Regions from separate parts of the Koromonas humicola genome, predicted to be linked through region 2. Evidence: predicted binding sites of a transcription regulator. Region 2 holds the regulator's gene; each other region holds the start of a gene.
What was found. The regulator LexA, encoded in region 2, represses DNA repair genes until DNA is damaged. The targets are predictions, from matches to a motif close to CANTTCGCTTTTTATTCGC.
Positions count from the first base shown of each region.

Region 1 (2,272 bases), 1.1 Mb from region 2:
TAACGGAACCACACAGGCTGTCGTTCTTAACAACCTGAACGCTGTTCCAATCGGGTACCTGTTCTCGTCGGCAGCGGCGACCAAGATCAATGCTGCAACCGCGTCATGGATGCCACGGCCATGCAATCCTGAAGGCTGCACGCCTTACCAGGCTGCGCAGTTGAATAACACTCAGGATTGGGCGGGCGAGCCGAGTGTGCAGGCTGCAAGACCGTATCCGCAATACGGCAGCATCATCGTGCCGCAGCACAACACATACGCTAACTACAATGGCTTCCAGGCTCTGTTGGTGAAGCAGACCGGACACCTTACCTACAACATTAATTACACGTGGTCTAAGTCGCTGGGCGTTTTGGGTTCCGCGGCTGACTTCAACTACACCGCTCCGGTTGATCCTTTCCACATCAGGAACAACTACGGGCCGATGAACTTTGACCGCAGCCACATCCTCAACCTGTCGTACTCGTACCAGTTCGGCAAAGTCACTCCGCAGCGCTCGCTCGGGTTGATTGCGAACGACTGGATGGTTTCGGGAATCACGACAGTTGAAAGTGGCGGCAACATGCAGACTGGAGTCAGCTTCTCGCCGAACTTCTACCTGCAGGGCACGATCAATCAGGCCGATGGTCAGAACTACTCGATCAGCAGCCAATCCATTCTCGGAACACCAGATGTTAGCCTGCAGCCTGTCCTAACGTGCAATCCGCGCTCGGGGCTCGCGAAGAACCAGTTCGTCAATGGCGCATGCTTCGGGCTTCCGACGGTTGGAACCAACGGTCCGTACATCATGCCTTACATGCACGGCCCAGCGTACTTCAACAGCGACCTCAGTCTGGAGAAGGCATTCTCTCTCGGAAATGAATACAAGTTGCGTTTCCGCTATGCGGCCTTCAACTTCCTGAATCACCCGCTGCACAGCTTTGGTACTCCGTACCCGAACCAGACGACACTCGTTATGTCGGGCACGTCACCTTCAACTGCAAGAAGCACAAACTCAAACTTCGGATATGCTCCACTGTCGGTAGGACGCCGCCTCTCGGAGATTTCGCTGAAATTCGAGTTCTAACCACGTACCTAGATGCTCCTCCAAGTCCCCGTCGCTCTATGGCGGGGACTTTCTTATGTTTTTCTGTTGGTTACCGATTGGTACATTCGTGTGCGGGAAGACCTCGGTGAGGGCTAGCACTCAAAGCTTTTGACCTCACGGATAAGCTTGGCTAATTTGTATGTTTTCGCTTTCTGTTCTCTTGTTACAATCTGATCAATGGAGCTGGAGACCAAGCTTCGCATACTGTCTGACTCGGCAAAGTATGACGCTTCGTGTGCGAGCAGCGGCTCGCGCCGCAGCGCCGAGCTCGGAGCTCTCGGCAACACCGCTGCGTGCGGTGTGTGTCACAGCTACACTCCGGACGGTCGCTGTGTCTCGTTGCTGAAGATTCTGCTGACGAACTACTGCATTTACGACTGCGTGTTCTGCGTGAACAGGTCATCGAGCGACATCCCCCGCGCACGGTTCACTCCGGCGGAGGTTGCGCAGCTCACCATCGACTTCTTCAAACGCAATTACATCGAAGGACTCTTTCTGAGTTCCGGCATCATTCAGTCGCCCGACTACACAATGGAGCAGCTCGTCGAAGTTGCACGCACACTGCGCGTGGAGCACCGATTCAATGGCTATATTCATCTGAAGACGATTCCTGGCTGTTCGCCGGAGCTGCTACGTCAGGCGGCGAGCTATGCCGACCGCCTCAGCGCAAACATTGAGCTACCAACCCAGACCGACCTCGACAAACTCGCTCCAGAGAAAAACGGTGCAGTGATCGAGGATGCGATGGGGCGGGTGAAAACGGAGATCGTGTCATCCAAGGAGGAGCGCTCGAAGCGGAAATCGGCTCCTGCTCTGGCTCCCGCAGGCCAAAGCACGCAGATGGTCATTGGCGCCACTCCAAGCACCGACTCGCAGATTCTGGCCAAGTCATCGCATTTGTACTCGGCTTACAAACTGAGACGGGTTTACTACTCGGCGTTCAGTCCATTTCCAAAAGCTGATGCAAGGCTCCCGATCGCGGCGCCACCACTGGTGCGAGAGCATCGTCTGTACGAGGCCGACTGGCTGATGCGTTATTATGGCTTTCAAGCCGACGAACTTACTACGGCAGACCAGCCCAACTTGGATTCGAAGGTCGATCCGAAGCATGCTTGGGCCCTGCGGCATCGCGAGTTCTTTCCCTTGGATGTGAACCGAGCCACGCGCGAGCAATTACTTCGCGTT
Region 1 is NZ_AP040873.1:4,105,564-4,107,835, reverse strand. It holds gene AC6IZD_RS17805 (outer membrane beta-barrel protein) at 1-1,066, shown strand, start outside; gene AC6IZD_RS17800 (putative DNA modification/repair radical SAM protein) at 1,265-2,272, shown strand, end outside.
Region 1: a site for LexA is predicted at 1,229-1,247, ahead of AC6IZD_RS17800 (putative DNA modification/repair radical SAM protein). Genes of this name have one in related genera too.

Region 2 (2,272 bases):
CAACTGCACTTCGATCTCGATCCCAGTCTCGGACTGATCCTTGCAGACCCAAGCCAGATCGAACAGGTCGCGATGAACCTCGCTGTGAACGCTCGCGATGCCATGCCCGACGGCGGTCACCTGTACCTCAGGACCTACAGTGTGCATCTTGAACACTCGGTTCCGCAGGCAGGAGACTACGCCGTACTTGCCGTGCAAGATACCGGCATCGGCATGAATCAGGAAATTCAGCAGCACATCTTTGAGCCGTTCTTCACCACAAAGAGCGAGAGCAAGGGTACTGGGCTAGGACTCTCGACCGTGTACGGCATCGCAAAGCAGTCCGGTGGATTTATCACCGTTGACAGTCAGCCGAATTGCGGCGCGACATTCAAGGTATTCTTCCCAATCGCCGCTGGATTGGCGCTTCCGACTAAAGCTCGCGACCAGCATGATGTGCTGCGTCCTCGCTCCGCCACCGTGCTGCTGGTGGAGGATCAGGACGATGTGCGTGCAGTGCTGCATAGCAGTCTCGTCCGCGATGGCTATCTCGTAATGCAAGCCAGCGGCGGGCAGCAGGCGCTGGAGATCAGCGCGGCGTGTGACGGCGAGATCGATTTGCTCGTTACCGATGTTGTGATGTCCGGAATGTCGGGGCGCGAACTGGCCGATGTGCTTACTCAATCTCGGCCGGGGCTCAAGGTGCTATACGTTTCGGGATACAACGAGGACAAGATACTGCAGAAAGGTGTTGTCGAAGGTCAGGCGGAGTTTCTGCAAAAGCCATTCACTCCATCCGTCCTTTGCCGCAAAGTTCGGGAGATCCTTTCGAAGTAGCTGGTCGCTAGTACTTTCTCAAGACTGCGACAACTCTCCCTTGTACCCGGACAGCTTCGGCCGGAACCATTATGGGCTGCATGGTTGCATTCGAAGGCTGAAGCCGAATCTGATCTCCAGCGTGATAGATGCGCTTCAAGGTGGTTTCCGAGCCATTGACGAGCGCCACTACAATCTCGCCTTCGCGTGCCGTCTGCGTCTTCTCGACCAGCACGTAGTCGCCATTCATGATGTGTTCATCCTGCATGCTGTCGCCAGTCACCTGCAGTACGAAAACATCTTTTGCGCGAGTGAAATCCGTGAGTGAGATCGTCTCCGGAGTCTCGACCTGCTCGATTGGGCGGCCTGCGGCGATGCGTCCCACCAACGGCAACTCAACTGGGCTCAGGGCTACCGACTGACGTTCGACGAGAGCTTCGGGCAGGGGCAGCACATCGATGGAGCGGCTGCGATTGAAGTCGCGACGCAGCAGCTTTTTGCTTTCGAGGTTGTTGATGTGCTTGTGCACAGTTGCCAGGGAACTGAGTCCCAGCGCCGCACCGATTTCCTCAAACGACGGAGAGTAGCCGTTGTTCTGTACGAATTCAGCGATGAAGTCGTACATCTGACGCTGTCGCTTGGTTAATGCCATAATCGCAACCTCTCGTGTGCCCACCCACGCAGTCCAATCATTCTGGCGAATAAAAGGCGAAGTGTCAAACGGTCGCCCATGTCTAGTTGGATACCCCTATTTCTTACTATTTCTAAACTAAGGAGATGTGCAGCTATATAGGTTGCAGAATAGAATCGCAAAAAGATGAACGATTCCGCCAAACGCATTGAGCGCGCCGAGAAACTGCTGGAGAAGGGCAAGCCGGAGCTTGCGCTGGCGGAGTATCGCCTCGCCGTCGAACTTGAGCCCGATAACCTTCCCCTGTTACAGAAGGCTGCCGACCTCAGCATCTCACTCGGACAGCTTGGGCTCGCATCCGACATGCTGCGTCGTCTGTTCGCGCAGTTTGTCGAGGGCAAGCAACTCAACAATGCGGCACTGACTTTCCGCAGACTGCAGCGCATGAAGGCTCTGGATCCCGAGATGGTGATCCGATATGCCGAGCTGTGTGTTGCCACCAGCCGAAAAGATGCAGCAGAGGCGTATCGCATCGCGTTCGAGGAATTCCAGCGCTTGGGCGATCCACGTCGCGCTCTGCATTGCATGACGCGCTCTCTCGATCTCGATCCCCGCATGGAGGATTACCGCGAGCACGCCCGTATCTGCGAGGCACTACACGAGCCGGTAATGGCGGCTGATTCGCTGGTGCAGCTCGGCACCATGCTTGAAAAGGCGGGTCAGGACGCATCCGAAATTTACGCCCGGGCGTTCGCCAACAATCCTGAAAACATAGTTGCGCGGCTGGGGCATGGCCGTGCATTGATCGCTCAGAATCGTCCGGCAGAAGCTGTGGCATTGCTGCGC
Region 2 is NZ_AP040873.1:601,990-604,261, forward strand. It holds gene AC6IZD_RS02670 (PAS domain S-box protein) at 1-816, shown strand, start outside; gene lexA (transcriptional repressor LexA) at 824-1,447, opposite strand; gene AC6IZD_RS02680 (tetratricopeptide repeat protein) at 1,613-2,272, shown strand, end outside.

Region 3 (2,272 bases), 570 kb from region 2:
TGCGTTCACCTTCGTAGCTGTACCAGGCGCCGGATTTTTCGACGATGTTGCGATCCACAGCGATATCGAGCATGTCGCCTTCCTTGCTGATGCCTTCGCCGTACATGATGTCGAACTCGGCTTCGCGGAAGGGAGCAGCGGTCTTGTTCTTGACGATCTTGACCTTGGTGCGCGAACCGACGACCTGATCGCCATCCTTGATGGCGGCAATGCGGCGGATATCGATACGTACCGAGGAGTAGAACTTGAGCGCGCGTCCGCCAGTGGTGGTCTCGGGATTGCCGAACATGACACCGATCTTCTCGCGGATCTGGTTGATGAAGATGAGGCAAGTGCGTGACTTGCTGACCGTGCCAGTGAGTTTGCGCAGGGCCTGTGACATGAGGCGCGCCTGCAGACCGACGTGGCTGTCACCCATTTCGCCATCGAGTTCGGCCTTGGGGACGAGGGCGGCTACGGAGTCGACGACCAAGACGTCGATTGCGCCGGAGCGGACGAGAGCTTCCGTGATTTCAAGAGCCTGCTCGCCGTAGTCGGGCTGGGAGACGAGGAGGTTATCGACATCAACTCCAAGGCGCTTGGCGTAGGCCGGGTCGAGGGCGTGTTCGGCATCGACAAAGGCAGCCATGCCGCCAGCCTTTTGGGCTTCGGCGATGATCTGGAGCGTAATGGTGGTTTTGCCCGAAGATTCAGGGCCATAGATCTCAACCACGCGGCCACGGGGAACTCCGCCGACACCGAGGGCAGAGTCAAACGAGATCGCCCCGGTGGAGATCACCGACATCGGAGTGATGGGCCCCTTGTTTCCCAGGCGCATGATAGAGCCCTTGCCAAACTGCTTTTCAATCTGAGAGAGCGCAAGATCAATTGCGCGGGACCGATCTTCGGCCATGAAACACTCCTTGCCTGCCGCCTACGAGGGCGCGTGGCTGAAAGTTTTGTCAGGTGCGGAAGCTACCACCCACCCGGAGCCGCCAGACTGCGTATTACAGCGGCTTACGCACTGCGTTCCCATCATAAATGGCGACTGAGGGTGAGCATAGCACGGGCAAGCACGAAGGTGAATAAAAGGTGAAAGGTTGAGCAAAATATGCCCGGAAATATTGCTTTTGGCAATTTCCGGGCGCGCGCGAATGCCTATCGTTGCAGCAGATCGATGGGCTTGTGGATGTCTGTGACGCGGAAGTGGCGCGCAAGCAAGGGATAGCGCTCGGCGACCTTCTCGTACATCTCGTAGGCGACCTTGCGATAACTCCAGTGGCCCCCCGGACCGGTGCGCAGTTCGCTAATGTAAACGACCTCGGCCAGATCCATCTTGAACAGAGTGCGCTTGCGATAGGCGAGCGGAATGAGGTAGTGCGTGGGCTCGGCGGATTCGCTACGTGAGGTGAGCGAGGCGGCGAGCTGTGCTCCACCGTGTGCGACATGCTGCATAGCATCGGCGTAGAGCTGAGAGTGACCAGCCTCCTGGATTTCACGCGGGGTCTCGAATCCGTGCGCAAAGCCGTATGGCTGATGGATTTGCACGCAGCGGCGGTGGCGGTGCAGGTCGCGGTAGGCTCCGATGTCCATGAGAATGTCGAAGCGGAATTTCTGTCCGGAGCAGTACGCGCGGAGCAGTTCGTCGTGGGCTCCGCGATGGCGCAGGCCGAGATCAACGATTTCATCGCGCTGAGCGGCACTGAGGGCAGACACGGCTTCACGAAGCTGTCGGTAGGAGTAATCCGAGTGCTCGTACAGAAGCGTGGTCGCCAGCTCGATCTCAAGCGGATCATCATCGAGCAGATCGACTTCGGAAGCAGGGGCGATGGAAGCCCCGCGCATAAGTTCGGCAGCGGCTTGTGCAAATTCCTTGCGGGTAGAGATTTCGTAGGCGCAGGGCTCGGCGTATTTTACGAGCGTGGGGCAGACCTTGGTTTCACGCAGAAGTTCGGTGCGAAGTTGCTCGGCGAGAGCGGGATCTTTGGCGGCGACCTGATCGATGAGAGCGCGGCGCCTTTCGGTGTTGACGTCCCATGCGGACCCTCGGGCGGCTTGCTTCATGAGCTCGCCGAGGTTGCGGACTTCGTCGTATGGGCTGCCGAGAAGGCGCGAGACTTGAGTCTCCAACGTGCGGGCGTTCACGATCTGTCCGAGCGAAGTGTTGGTTGCGAGCGGGAGCAGGTAGCGCGAGATGTCGAAGGCGCGGGCACGAAGTGTGCGCTCGTAGGCTTCCTGCGGCATGTCGGCGGGCTTGGGAGTTTTAGATTTGAGGTACTCGAAATTTAGCTCG
Region 3 is NZ_AP040873.1:32,189-34,460, reverse strand. It holds gene recA (recombinase RecA) at 1-892, opposite strand, end outside; gene AC6IZD_RS00145 (FAD-dependent thymidylate synthase) at 1,138-2,272, opposite strand, start outside.
Region 3: a site for LexA is predicted at 1,061-1,079, ahead of recA (recombinase RecA). Genes of this name have one in related genera too.